Regions from separate parts of the Pseudoneobacillus rhizolycopersici genome, predicted to be linked through region 1. Evidence: predicted binding sites of a transcription regulator. Region 1 holds the regulator's gene; the other holds the start of a gene.
What was found. The regulator LexA, encoded in region 1, represses DNA repair genes until DNA is damaged. The targets are predictions, from matches to a motif close to CGAACATATGTTCG.
Positions count from the first base shown of each region.

Region 2: the regulator LexA is predicted to act here: its motif matches at 1,082-1,095, upstream of parE (DNA topoisomerase IV subunit B).

Region 1 covers NZ_JBTOOE010000006.1:214,300-222,043, forward strand. Annotated here, with positions in the region: gene sirA (sporulation inhibitor of replication protein SirA) at 1-299, opposite strand, end outside; gene tkt (transketolase) at 740-2,740, opposite strand; gene ACX9YW_RS09225 (DUF896 domain-containing protein) at 2,943-3,176, opposite strand; gene ACX9YW_RS09230 (YneB family resolvase-like protein) at 3,284-3,931, opposite strand; gene yneA (cell division suppressor protein YneA) at 3,934-4,257, opposite strand; gene lexA (transcriptional repressor LexA) at 4,411-5,031, shown strand; gene glnA (type I glutamate--ammonia ligase) at 5,131-6,465, opposite strand; gene ACX9YW_RS09250 (MerR family transcriptional regulator) at 6,486-6,890, opposite strand; gene ACX9YW_RS09255 (nuclease-related domain-containing protein) at 7,158-7,577, shown strand.
Region 2 covers NZ_JBTOOE010000001.1:245,251-252,994, forward strand. Annotated here, with positions in the region: gene ACX9YW_RS01320 (glycosyl hydrolase family 18 protein) at 1-443, shown strand, start outside; gene ACX9YW_RS01325 (CoA-binding protein) at 514-927, shown strand; gene parE (DNA topoisomerase IV subunit B) at 1,229-3,208, shown strand; gene parC (DNA topoisomerase IV subunit A) at 3,205-5,643, shown strand; gene ACX9YW_RS01340 (FusB/FusC family EF-G-binding protein) at 6,208-6,849, opposite strand; gene ACX9YW_RS01345 (CD3324 family protein) at 6,971-7,246, opposite strand; gene ACX9YW_RS01350 (hypothetical protein) at 7,605-7,744, shown strand, end outside.

The DNA of each region.
Region 1 (7,744 bases):
AGCAAGTACCCATCTCGAATCGATAGCGTCGCAACACTAGTCCTACCAACTAATTCGACTCTGTAAACTCCATTTTCAGCAATATACCCCTTGAGTTTGGCTAGCTGTTGGTTTAATACCTGATGAATTCGTAAGGATGGAATCGGTTTTGTAATATATCGGATTTGCTTTTGAATTATCTTTTTTAATTCTCCGTAAGAATGCTTCTCCTCTGAAAATAAATCAAAAAATATTCGCTCCCTACCAAAATAATGATTCGCGAATTCATCTTCTATCAAGTAAAGCTGATACACTCTCACTTGTGATCACTCCTCTTGGACAAGCCCCTTTTTCCTATTATAAATAATGAAGATAAAAAGGTTTGTCTGAAGATGTAAAAAAAAATGACTAGTTTTGTCGATTCATTCCTTTTATTAAATTTTATTATCTTAATTGACAAACATTCATCCAGTTGATATAATATGTTTCTCTTCGCATATTGAAGTAACTTGTTGAAGATGAAGTAAATAAATTGGCATTCTACGATTGTTTTTTGTAAGGACTTATTCACACTGGATCGGCTTCGGAGCCGTAAGGATGTTAGAGAGGTAGGGCTAACGTCGTTTAAGATTTAAAACGTTCAGGTGGAAATAGACCGCGGCAGCTTTATTTTAATAATATTGACAATTTACTTGTTTAAAGAACAGGTTACTTTTATACAAAAAGCGAACTAGAGAATCTAGTTCGCTTTTTTCCATTATCATAATAATGATTTTACTCGTGAAACAACGTTTTCTACTGAGAAACCATATTCCTTCATGATAATTTCACCTGGGGCGGATGCACCGAATGTGTCTATGGCTAAAACATCACCTTCATCACCTGTGTATTTATGCCATCCAAGTGATGCTCCCATTTCAATACCTAGTCGTTTCTTAACAGACTTAGGTAGAATGCTTTCTTTGTATTCTTTTGATTGAGTTTCAAAGCGGTCCCAAGATGGCATACTGACCACTGAAACATCAATTCCTTCGTTCAGCAGAGCTTTTTGCGCTTCAACTGCTAAACTTACCTCTGAACCAGTAGCCAAAATTAACGCATCTGGTGCTTCTTTAGATGCAGGGGAAATCACATAAGCACCTTTTGAAACTCCCTCATATGCTTTTTCTGATGTACCCGGTAATGTAGGAAGATTTTGTCTTGTTAATACTAATGCTGTTGGCTTATTCGTCGATTCCACCGCTAGTTTCCAGGCAGCTGCTGTTTCATTTCCATCGGCAGGGCGAATAATCGAAAGGTTAGGCATCGCTCTTAAAGCGGCTAATTGTTCGACTGGTTCGTGTGTTGGTCCATCTTCACCTACAGCAATACTATCATGGGTGAAAACATAAGTTACCGGAAGACCCATTAATGCAGCAAGGCGAATCGCTGGACGTAAATAATCGGAGAATACAAAGAACGTACCGCCGAATACTTTTAGGCCACCATGTAAAGCCATTCCATTTAATGCTGCCCCCATGGCAAATTCACGGACTCCAAACCAAATGTTTCTACCTTCAAAAGAACTTGGCAAAAAGTCAGCGGAACCTTTAATTGTTGTTTTATTAGAACCAGCTAAGTCAGCCGATCCCCCAAAGAAAGTTGGTAGATTTTTCGCAATTCCGTTTATTACTTCGGCTGATGAAGCTCTACTTGCTAAACTTTTACCTTCATTATAAACAGGAATATCCTTATCCCAACCTTCCGGAAGTTGATTGGTTACCGCTCTCTCCAACTGCGATGCTAAATCAGGGTACTCGTTTTTATATTGTCTAAAGAGATCGTTCCACTTACTTTCTTTCTCTTCACCATTTTCAATGACCATTTTGGTAAAGTGATGATAGACTTCTTGCGGAACATGGAAATCTTGATCAAAAGTCCATTTATACGCCTCTTTTGTTAATTTTAATTCGTCTGCACCAAGTGGAGCCCCATGGACATCAGATTTACCAGCCATATTCGGTGAACCATAACCGATAACAGTTTTTACTTCAATTAACGTAGGGCGATTTAAGTCTTGCTTGGCTTCCTCAATTGCGTTAGCAATCTCTTCTAGATTATTTCCATTATCTACCCTTAAGTACTGCCAGCCGTAAGCCTTGAAACGGTCAGCCACACTTTCTGAAAATGATTGAGACAAATCACCGTCTAGTGAAATGTCATTTGAATCATAAAGGACGATAAGTCTACCTAATTGCAGATGACCTGCTAAGGAAGCTGATTCAGCCGATACGCCTTCCATTAAATCTCCATCACCGCATATACTGTATGTATAATGATTGATTAATTCAAAGTTTTCCTTATTATATACGGCTGCTACGTGACGCTCAGCCATCGCCATTCCTACAGCCATTGCAATACCTTGACCTAAAGGACCAGTTGTGGCTTCTACACCAGCTGTATGTCCAAATTCCGGATGTCCTGGCGTTTTACTCCCCCATTGACGGAAAGATTTGATATCATCCATGGATAAATCATAACCAGATAAATGCAATAAACTATAAAGCAACATGGATCCATGGCCTGCTGAAAGGACAAAGCGGTCACGGTTGAACCAAGTTGGATTTTTTGGATTATGATTCATAAAACGTGTCCAAAGTGTGTACGCCATAGGCGCAGCCCCCATCGGCATACCTGGATGTCCCGAGTTTGCTTTTTCAATCGCATCAATCGATAAGGTTCTTATTGAGGCAATGGATAAGTCATCAATTTTTTCAATCATGATTTACATCCCTTTCAAGGTAAAGTATCCCTAAGTGTTGCTAGGGATTTCCATTTTAATATTAATTTGTCTATTAATTTAATACAACCTTTAGATAAGGCAGCATCCTAAAAAATTTCACTTTGTTAATAATTTGACACAATCTCTTTCAATTTATGTATCTTAGAAGAAGTTAGCCCCCTTCTAAGGTAGAAATTTTTTCTTAATGTAATGGCTTTTTAGTCTTCAGGTTTTTAATTTTTTCTGGAGTAACATCTTCTCCTTTTGGATCAATAATTTTAACATTTGTTATGGTATTAAGCATCGAAGAGCGAAACACTTCAAGATATTCTCGACGCAATCTAGACTGTTCTTTTGCTTCTTGTTCTGAAAGCCCAGTTGTTTTTGCCTTTTTTGCCAATTCATTAATTCGATTTAGTTTTTCCTTAGGCAGCATGAGCAAACCCTACTTTCTTTATAATAAAAATTCCATTTTAATGCCCTTGAACTTGGAATTACTAGTTGATACTACTAAAAAATAGACCTTTTGACAAGGCAAAAGGTCTACTGTTTCAATGAATCTATGTACTCTAAATACCGGCGATGGACTGTTGCTTTAGATACATCATAGCCAAACCCTCGTAAAGTGGCGGCGATTTCTGAAAAGGTCAATTTGTTATTGCGTAAATGAACGATTTTTTCAATCGGAACATCTTTCTTTTCGCGACCAGGGGAAGCATCAATATTTTTTAAGTTTTTTTGGGGTTGATATCCATTAAGAACAGCTCGTTTCATCCCCCGTTTAATTTTAGTATTATGGACTTTTCTTTGAAACTCTTCCACGATACTGACGATTTGCAGGATCATTGAATCAGCTTCTGATAATTGTAATTCTCCATGCTGTGAAATAGTACATATTTTTATACCAGCTTTTTGAAGGTGATAAAGCAGGGCAATTTTGGTATTTCCCCTTCCTAGTCTTGTTTCGTCTTGAATCAATAAAAATTGAATATTTTCTTCCGAGATTAATTGCAAAACTTCCAGTATTCCATCTCTATCAATTTCATAACCACTTGCTTGCTCCTTAATAATATTTACAACTTGTAAATTTTGACTTTCAGCAAGTCTAACTAATTCTTCTTCTTGCCTTTTTAAAGAACTTTCTTGACTTTCTTTTTTCGTGCTGACTCGACAATAGATAATTGCTTTCACGTTTATTCTCCTGTTGCACTAGCTAATTCAGTTTTGTAATCAGATAAATGATTCTTGACAGGTAAAATAATATCTTCCCCTGGAATTAATTCCGTTTCACTAATTTCATTTTGTGTTAAAACCCAATTGATAAATCTCTTTTTGGAAAGTCCACTCTTGTCTGAATATTGTTCTGCGAGCTCCCAAACAGTATCCCCCGGAACAATTGTAACACTTAAAAAATCCTCTTGTTTGATTTCAGTATCAGTTCCCAAAAAGAATCCAGTAATACAAAACGCAAGCAATAACAAAATAGTATATGAATTAGTTACCAATAGTTTTTTCATCTTCAAACACCTCTATCGAATATATGTTCTTATTTATTGATTTTATTATAAAACGAACATTTGTTTGTTGTCAACACTTTAACGAACTTATGTTTGTATCAGATGGAAAAACATGCTATACTAGATCTAACAAATTAATAGAGGTGCGTAAACATGACAAAAATATCAAAACGCCAGCAGGATATATTGGAATTTATTAAAGAAGAAGTTCGCGCCAAAGGTTACCCACCTTCCGTTAGAGAAATTGGTGAAGCTGTTGGACTTGCTTCCAGTTCAACTGTTCACGGGCATTTAAACAGATTGGAATCAAAAGGATTAATTAGACGCGATCCAACGAAGCCTAGAGCAATAGAAATTTTAGATGAATCTAGTTCTCCGTTACCAACACATAATGTCATTAACGTTCCGATTATCGGAAAAGTTACTGCCGGATTACCGATTACAGCAATTGAAAATGTCGAAGAATATTTTCCTCTGCCAGCTAGTTTTGGTTCTTCAGATGACCATATTTTTATGCTTGAAATTATGGGTGATAGTATGATTGAGGCTGGAATTTTGGACGGAGACTATGTAGTCGTAAAGCAACAAAGAACAGCAAATAATGGTGAGATTGTTGTTGCTATGACTGATGAAGACGAAGCTACAGTAAAAAGATTCTTTAAAGAGAAGGATCATTTTCGATTACAACCAGAAAACTCTTCATTAGAACCAATCATATTGCAAAACGTTTCCATTTTAGGGAAAGTTATTGGAGTTTACCGAAACATCCATTAATGATAAAGGCCTCTTAACCATATTGGTTAGAGGCCTTTTTTTATTCCTATTTAGCTACAAACGCTACCAGCTCGAGGTCATCAAGCCTCGATCGCTTTTTTAATACATTGTCATATACTGATCGCGTTCCCATTGATGAACAGTGGTACGGAAAATATCCCATTCGATTTCTTTCGCTTCGATAAAGTGTTCGAGTATATGATGACCAAGCGCTGAAGTGATGATTTCGTCGTTTTTCAGCTGAATGAGCGCTTCTAAAAGTGATGATGGAAGATCTCCAATACCTTCTTCCATGCGTTCTTCTTTTGTCATCACATAAATATTACGATCAACTGCTTGTGGTGGAGTCATTTTATTTTTAATACCATCTAACCCTGCTTTTAAAAGAACTGCCATTGCTAGATAAGGATTTGCTGCTGGGTCTACACTTCTAACTTCAATACGAGTACTCATTCCACGGGATGCCGGAATACGAACAAGCGGCGAACGGTTTTGAGATGACCATGCCACATAACATGGAGCTTCGTAACCAGGAACAAGACGTTTAAAGGAATTGACAGTTGGATTTGTTACAGCCGTAAATCCTTGTGCATGGGCAAGCACCCCTGCAATAAACTGACGGGCTGTATCACTCATTTGAATTTCACCATTTGGATCATAGAATGCATTTTCACCATTTCTAAATAAGGATAAGTTACAATGCATACCCGAACCAGCAACCCCAAATAATGGCTTTGGCATAAATGTCGCATGCAGACCATGTTTACGCGCAATGGTTTTAACCACTAATTTAAAGGTCTGGATATCATCACATGCTTTTAATGCATCGGCATATTTAAAGTCAATTTCATGTTGACCAGGCGCAACCTCGTGATGGGAAGCCTCCACTTCAAAGCCCATTTCTTCCAATTCTAACACGATATCACGACGGCAATTTTCTCCTAAATCAGTTGGGGCTAAATCAAAATAACCACCATGGTCATTCAACTCAAGGGATGGCTCACCTTTTTCGTCCAATTTAAACAGAAAGAATTCTGGTTCTGGCCCTAGATTAAAATCTGTAAAACCCATTTCATTCATTTCTTTAAGGATTCGTTTTAGATTATTTCTTGGGTCCCCTGCAAAAGGCGTTCCATCTGCATTATAAATATCACAGATTAATCGAGCCACTTTACCCTTCTCAGCAGTCCAAGGGAAAATAACCCAAGTATCTAAATCAGGGTATAAATACATATCTGATTCTTCAATACGAACAAATCCTTCAATGGATGAACCATCGAACATCATTTTGTTATCTAACGCCTTATCAAGCTGACTTACTGGAATTTCCACGTTTTTAATAGTTCCAAGGATGTCGGTAAATTGTAAGCGAATAAATTTCACGTTACTTTCTACGGCTAAGCGTTTAATATCTTCACGGGTGAACTTTGCCATTTGTGTTTCCTCCTAATTTTTTAATGAAAGAATCTTCTGATGTCTCCTTGCCTAGAAGACTGATTAAATCGTCCAGCTTGCATAATTTCTTTACGCAATATTTTTCGTAATTCCTCGTTGGACAATTGCTTTCTGATTTTTTCTGCTTCCTTTTTTAAATCGACTGATACTTCTTGTTGTTCTTGTACGGCAAATATTTTTTTAATCCCTGCCATATTTACTCCTTGATCAATTAGATCTTTGATTTCAAGGAGCCTATCAATGTCATTCAAACAAAAAAGTCGTCTATTACCATCTGTTCTTGCCGGAGAAATCAAATTATGTTCTTCATAGTATCGGATTTGCCTTGCACTTAAATCAGTAAGTTGCATAACCGTTCCAATCGGAAACAATGGCATCGAACGGCGTATCTCTTTTCCGCTCATGATTTCTTCTCCTCTTTTGTTTTTTCATGTTGTTATTGTATGTCGTGTAAGAAAAATTGTCAATATCATGTAAGGTTTTCTAACATGAAATTTTAAAATTTTTTCACCTTAAAAAATCCACATAAAAATTCCCTCAACGTCTTAATATTAATTTACATTTCGCCCTTTAGTGTGATTTTTATTTGTCTATTTTTTGACACAAATTCATTGGGAATTATTTAGTACACTGGAATGGAAGGGAAATATTTTGATAGGAGGCTTGCCTGAATGATCATAAAACCACGATCTGAGTCCCTTGAATTAATTATTTATCGATTATTAAACCAACGTATGGAATTAACTCCTGACCAAAAGGGTTATTTCGAACACCTCGAAAAAGGGTTTGAAGGTGAAAAAAATTTCGATTTATTCCTGGAGCAAAACTTAACGATGGATTGCCACATCTTAAATGATTTGCTTCTAGAAAGCCAGAAATCCCTTTTCCAATCTGATTCCGTCCTACACTCAGGGGATACCATACATGTGTTTGATGTAAAGAATAATGAAGGCGATTACTATGTAGAGGATGATAGATGGTATCTTTTGCCTTCCAAAATTGAAGTAAAAAATCCATTCCTACAATTAAATCGTTGTATATCACTGTTTCGCCGATTATTACAAGACCTCGGTCTAAACTATAAAATTTAGCCTCATATTGTTTTTATTAATCCTCAATTCGCTTTATTGCAAGCCCCATTGAACTTACCTTTCATACTTCCATCGCAATTGTGGCGTTTTGTAAACAAATTGAATAACAAGGGCACTGTTATAAGACCACATAATGTGAACTTATCCGAAAAGCTAATGTCTTTACA
Region 2 (7,744 bases), on a different contig from region 1:
CCGGTAGTGTCGCGAGCTTGCCATGGGTAGAAGAAAACACCGAAAAACTTCTGTCTGTTGTCCCTCATCAGCAATTAATTTTGGGTGTACCGCTGTATACAAGGCTATGGAAGGAAGAAACGGACGCAAATGGTCAATTGAAGGTAACATCAAAAGCCTTGTCAATGGGTCAAATAAAAGAATGGCTCGAAAACAATAAACTGCAACCGAAGTATGATACCGCAACAGGGCAAAATTATGCAGAGCTTTTTGTTCCGGATGAGCAAACAACGTATAAGGTTTGGCTAGAGGATGAGGTATCATTGAAAAAGCGGGTGCAACTTGCCGAAAAGTATCAATTGGCAGGAGTAGCTACTTGGTCAAGATTTTTTGCTGATGATACTGCTTGGACTGCATTAAAGTTTACTGAAACAAAATATACCAATGCTGATTCCCATAAATGATAAGCAAAATAGTAGTCATGATTTTCCTAAACAAGGTAAGATTAAGTAAAAGGATAAGATAAAGGGGTGTATTGAAATGATCAATCCTTCTCGTGAGGAATTAGGAGCGATTTTAAAAAAGGCAAAACGGATTGCTGTTGTTGGTTTAAGTGATAAAAAAGACCGGACTTCTTATATGGTTTCCGAAGCTATGCAAAAGGCAGGATTTGAAATTATTCCGGTCAACCCTAGTGCAACTGAAATACTAGGTGTTAAGGCTGTGGCTTCCTTAAAGGAAATTGACGGCCATGTAGATATCGTTAACGTTTTCCGCCGGTCTGAGTATTTATTAGATGTGGCAAAAGAATTTACCGAAATTGACGCTGATGTATTTTGGGCTCAGCAAGGTTTAGAAAATGAAGATGCCTATCAATTTCTATCAGAAAAAGGCTATACAGTTGTCATGGACCGTTGTATTAAGGTAGAACACGCATTGACAAAATAGCATTATTAGTAAAAAACATAGGTAAAAATACCTATGTTTTTGTTTTTAACAACATGACTTTCGGGTAATTATCGAAAATATGATTTGCGAAATTTGGATAAATCGCTAAAATTAACGGTAGACCGTTTATCAAACTATGGTAAGATAAAAATGACGAACGATTGTTCCTGTAAGGATTTTTTTAATTTTAAAGGAATTAGCCAAGTAACTCTCGAATACTAAAACGAAGTATAACGAGAAGTAATTATAGAGTCATTCTTTATAGATAGAGAAAAGCTTCAAAAGTGAAAGGGGTATAATTGTGGCAAAAGCAGACCAAGCCTTTGATTACAACGATGATGCCATACAGGTTCTAGAAGGTCTGGAAGCTGTCCGAAAACGACCGGGTATGTATATCGGCAGTACGGATAGCCGTGGACTTCATCATCTAGTTTATGAAATTGTGGACAATGCAGTCGACGAGGCACTGGGAGGATTTGGTGAACATATCACTGTTAAAATACATAAGGACAATTCCATTACGGTTATCGACCGCGGTCGTGGTATGCCTACAGGTATGCATAAGACGGGTAAGCCAACTCCAGAGGTTATTTTCACCATTCTTCACGCAGGTGGAAAATTCGGACAAGGTGGTTATAAAACAAGTGGTGGTTTACATGGTGTTGGTGCTTCTGTAGTAAATGCATTATCTGAAAGGCTAACGGTAACGATCAAACGAGACGGCTTTATATATGAGCAACGCTTCGAAAATGGTGGAAGACCTGTAACCACATTAGAAAAACTCGGAAAGACCAATCAAACCGGGACGACGATTCATTTTAAACCCGACCCTCTCATTTTTTCATCCACCACCTATAATTACGAAACCCTTTGCGAACGATTAAGAGAATCTGCGTTTCTTCTAAAAGGTTTGAAAATCGAAATTATTGATGAACGAAATGGTGTTCAAGATGTCTTCCATTATCAAAATGGAATTGAAGCATTTGTGCAATACTTGAATGAGGAAAAGGATGTCCTTCATCCTGTGGTAAGTTTTGAGGGAGCACAAAATGGGATTGAAGTAGATTTTGCGTTTCAATTTAATGACGGTTATTCAGAAAATGTTCTCTCCTTTGTCAATAATGTCCGTACGAAGGATGGTGGAACCCATGAAGTTGGTGCTAAAACGGCGCTTACAAGAATCTTTAATGAATATGCCAGAAAAGTAGCCCTTTTAAAAGAAAAGGATAAAAACCTCGATGGTTCCGATATCCGTGAAGGATTATCAGCTGTCATATCGGTACGTATACCAGAAGAAATGCTCCAGTTCGAAGGGCAAACGAAAGGAAAGCTAGGGACAAGTGAAGCAAGATCTGCTGTAGATGCAGTGGTCTCCGAACAACTTTCGTATTTCCTAGAAGAAAATCCAGACATCAGCTCATTACTAATAAAAAAATCGATTAAGGCCTATCAAGCAAGAGAAGCGGCACGGAAAGCCCGGGAGGAAGCACGCAGTGATAAAAAACGAAAGCGTTCTGATGCTTTGTTATCTGGCAAATTAACACCTGCACAATCACGCAATCCACAGAAAAATGAACTGTACCTTGTGGAGGGCGACTCAGCGGGAGGCTCGGCAAAGCAAGGTCGTGATCGTCGTTTTCAAGCAGTTCTTCCACTGCGAGGGAAAGTCATTAATACTGAAAAGGCCAAGCTATCAGACATTTTTAAGAATGAAGAAATTAATACGATTATTCATACAATCGGTGGCGGTGTTGGTGCCGATTTTACAATTGAAGATGTTAACTATGATAAAGTCATTATCATGACAGACGCTGATACGGATGGAGCTCACATCCAAGTTCTATTACTCACCTTTTTCTATCGTTACATGAAGCCTTTAATTGAAGCAGGGAAAGTATTTATTGCCCTCCCACCGCTTTATAAGGTAAGTAAAGGCACTGGTAAGAAGGAAATTATTGAATATGCTTGGAGTGAAGTCGACCTTAAAGATGCGATTAAAAAGGTCGGAAAAGGGTATATGATTCAGCGCTATAAAGGGCTTGGTGAAATGAATGCGGATCAGTTATGGGAGACAACGATGGACCCAGAACATCGTACGCTTATTCGGGTTCAAATTGATGATGCTGCCCGTGCTGAACGCCGAGTCACAACCTTGATGGGCGATAAAGTTGAACCACGCCGGAAATGGATTGAATCCAATGTGGCTTTTGGATTAGAAGAGGATAGCAATATTTTAGAAAATGAAAATATCTCAAATGCTGAGGAGGGAGCGGAAGGATGATTATTGGGGAAAAATTTCGTAATCTCCCTCTCGAGGAAGTTATAGGCGACCGCTTCGGCCGTTACAGTAAATATATTATTCAAGACCGTGCCTTACCTGATGCACGCGATGGCTTAAAACCGGTACAACGCAGAATTTTATATGCGATGCATGTTGAAGGAAATACTCACGATAAGGGATTTCGTAAATCTGCAAAAACAGTCGGAAATGTAATTGGTAACTATCATCCGCACGGAGATTCTTCCGTATACGAGGCAATGGTTCGGATGAGTCAAGATTGGAAACTTCGCAATTTGCTGATTGAAATGCATGGAAATAACGGAAGTGTCGATGGGGATCCACCGGCAGCGATGCGTTATACCGAAGCAAGACTCTCGGCAATTGCTGGAGAACTGATTCGGGATATTGATAAAGAAACGGTTGACCTAGTACCGAATTTCGATGATACTTCCAATGAACCTACCGTATTACCCGCCATGTATCCTAATCTGTTAGTAAACGGCTCAACAGGAATATCTGCCGGATATGCGACCGATATCCCACCACATCATCTAGGCGAGGTGATTGACGCGGTCATCATGAAGATGGATCGGCCTGACGTTTCGATAGATGAATTAATGACCGTCATCAAAGGACCAGATTTTCCAACAGGTGGGATCATCCAAGGGATAGAAGGAATTAAGCGAGCCTATGAAACTGGTAAAGGGAAAATCATTATCCGCTCAAAAACAGAAATCGAAGAAATTCGTGGTGGGAAGCAGCAAATTGTTATAACTGAAATTCCTTACGAAGTAAACAAAGCCAATTTAGTAAAGAAAATCGATGAGTTACGTTTCGATCGTAAAGTAGAGGGGATATCCGAAGTCCGCGATGAAACTGACCGTACAGGGCTTCGAATCGTCATTGAGTTGAAGAAAGATGCCAATGCAGAAGGTGTCTTACACTTCCTATTTAAAAATAGTGACCTACAAGTTACCTATAATTTTAACATGGTCGCGATTAATCATCGCCGCCCAATGCTGATGGGGCTTCGTGAGCTATTAAGTGCCTATATTGACCACCAAAAAGAGGTGGTGACTAGAAGATCACAGTATGAACTCCGAAAAGCCAAGGAACGTGAGCATATAGTCGAAGGTTTAATAAAAGCCATCTCGATACTTGATGAAGTAATTTCCACCATCCGTGCATCAAAAGACAAACGGAATGCAAAAGATAATTTAATTGCTAAATTTAAGTTTACCGAACCACAAGCTGAGGCGATTGTCTCCTTGCAGCTTTATCGTTTAACCAATACCGATATTACCGCACTACAAAACGAAGCGAATGAATTAGCAAAGAAAATAGAAGAATTAACTTCGATATTAAACAGTGAAGCAAAGCTGATAGCGGTGATTAAAAAAGACCTTAAAGAAATCAAAAAGAAATATGCCGATGACAGAAGATCCAAGATTGAAGCTGAAATTGAAGAAATTAAAATCAACCTAGATGTCATGATTGCCATCGAGGATGTCATCGTAACGATAACAAAGGAAGGCTATGTCAAACGAACTAGCCAACGTTCCTATTCGGCCTCAAACGGTCAGGACCTGGCCATGAAAGACACAGACCGTCTCTTAGCTAAGCTCGATATGAGTACGACCGATGTGTTACTTTTATTTACGAATAAAGGGAATTATTTATACTGTCCAGTACATGAATTACCTGATATTCGCTGGAAGGATCTCGGTCAGCATGTCGCAAATATCATTCAAATTGATCGCGATGAAACAATCGTTAAGGCGATTCCGATTAAAGATTTTGATTCAACTGGTTATTTATTATTTGTTACAAAACAAGGCATGGTTAAAAAGACCGAATTAACTCAATACAAGGCACAAAGATACTCAAAACCACTTGTTGCAATCAATTTAAAGAAAAATGATGAAGTAGTGGATGTTCACTTAACTGACGGAACAAATGATCTCTTTTTAGTTACTTCCTCAGGTTACGCACTATGGTTCCAAGAGGAAGAAGTAGGTGTCGTTGGAGCTAGAGCCGCAGGAGTTAAGGGAATTAACTTGAAAGATGATGATTCTATTATTGGTGGCAAGATATTTGCCGCTGGAGAATCAAAAGCCATTGTTGTTGCCACACAGCGTGGATCGGTTAAAAAAATGAAACTATCTGAATTTGATCGTGCGACTAGAGCGAAACGTGGAGTCGTTATTCTCCGAGAACTAAAAACCAACCCTCATCGTATAATTGGTTTAGTACTAGGGAATGATGCGGATACAATCTTTTTACAGACTGAAAAAGGTGTAATGGAAAGTGTTCAGGTTTCGTCACTAAAATATACTGACCGTTATACAAATGGTTCCTTTATTATCGATGAATCCGAAAGTGGACTGACAAAGGAACTGTGGATTGTTGAAAACGAAGGCAAAGGGAATGAATAAGTTTTTTTGACTGGCTCTAACCGAGCCAGTCTATTTTTTTGAAACTGGTGAAGTGGTGTAGAGGAGAATTTTGGTGTCATAATAATATTATGTAAACTAAATGAGATGAAAAATTGGCTGTTTGAAAGTTTGCGAACACTGGTTAAGTTATATATGAAATATTTTTTCAGGCACAGGCAAATTCGGGCATAGAATCCGTTATTTTAAAATTCACAGTGAGATTTTGTCTAAAAATAAGCAAATAACAGATTCTATGTCCGGAAAATCTAGAATTTACTGAAATTAGCTTAATAGCTGAACCAATGTCCGCAAAAGTGCTTTCTTTCATTTTTCATCTCACTATCAAGAGTAAACTTGCATTATGAGACCCACCTTCATTTTTTCACTCAACTACCTAGAATAGATATTATGTAAACTAGATAAAAATTATAAACTTATTAATAGTTACCTATTGATATACCCTACTCCCACAATAAAAAAGAGCCTCTATTAATGGCTCTTTAGTTTACTATCGATTTATTAGGTTTTCAAATCGTTCAAACTTGTTCTACTAATATAAATTCATTACTTTTTCATCACCAGTTCAACAAACGCTTCTAATTTAGACAATGATGTAATTTGATTGTTACATTTCTGATAATCCGTGCAAATATAGTTTCCGCGTTTCGTATAGGTGCCTTGTATAGCGCCTTTTGTTTCACTTAGGAACATCGATACATTCCCATGACGATTACAAATTGTACAGACTCCCTTTTGGGTTACAGGACTTAATGTTCCCTGGATACCAATTAGTTTTTGTTGAACAGGAACAATCAAATAATATTTGCTGGCTCCTTTGTCATTCCATGCAAGATAAGATATGGAACTCCAGTCAATTTTATTTAAATCGGGAACCTTTAATTTTTTTGCCTTTGGAAATAGCTTTTTTATTCCTTGTTCACTTAGGCGGGAAAATTCAATCACATATGGCTTAAGATCCGATAAAAAACGATCCCTTTGCGCTGGATTTTCTACTTCATTTATTCGATAAAGTAGACTTCTGTATTCCGACTGTATATTTTCAAATTTATGGAAAACCTTGTCACTAGCTAATGCTTTTAAGGCTTTTCGAACATTGATATCGTTAGATGTGGCATATCCATTCACAATATTCTCCACTTGTTGTTTGATAAAATTATATTGGTCAATTCTAATAAATGCTTCCATTTCGTTTACCTCCAATACCCTCAATATGACTCTCTTATTTTAATTGCACTTAGACTCCAATAATAGGTAACAAACAAATAGGAAATAAAGTATACATAAAAACGGATAACCGTATATACGATTATCCGCTAATTTTCAGTTTTCGATTATATACAATTTTTTTGATGGTTTCGGTAGATAGAAAGAACTCATCAGCAAGCTCTTCAATGGATTTTCCCGACAAAAAAGACTGTTTAATCACGAGATTCCGTTGATTGATTTCTTCTCTGCCCCCTGAAACACTTCCCCATTTCTTATGGTTATCTTTTGATTTGGGTATATAAATCGTTTCACCTTGTACGTATTTTTGAATTTCATTAATAAGGAATTCAGGTAATAATTCCGTAGCTTTTTTCATCTCACAATTGCCCCTTTTTTCATGATTAGTTGAAAATAAGGTGCAAAGCCTAGGAAATTAAAAGCTTACTTGGGCGATTTACAAATGAATAATCAACCCCATGCAAAGTATCGCCTTTCCCATACTAGGCTTTGCATGAGTGAATGAAGTGTTAGGCTTTAGACTAACAGCCATCCGAACAACCTCCTCTATCCTTGCTACATCCAACAATACCATTTAATAAAAAAAAACACAAAATATTATGGAATAAGTGACCATAATTTGCCCAAATGACTACTATTTAACCTTTAATAAACCCCTATAAATAAGAGAGGCATTTCGTATTGTTTTAAGTGAGTATAAAGTTGGAGGATTTAACATGATCAATACACCTAAGAAAAACTCAACTACAAAAAATGAATTTCAATTGGATTACGTCGCTAATTCATTAATGAAGATGGTTCAGCAAAAGATTGAACGATGGATAATGTTAAAGAATCGTTTTAAAGAAGGATTAAT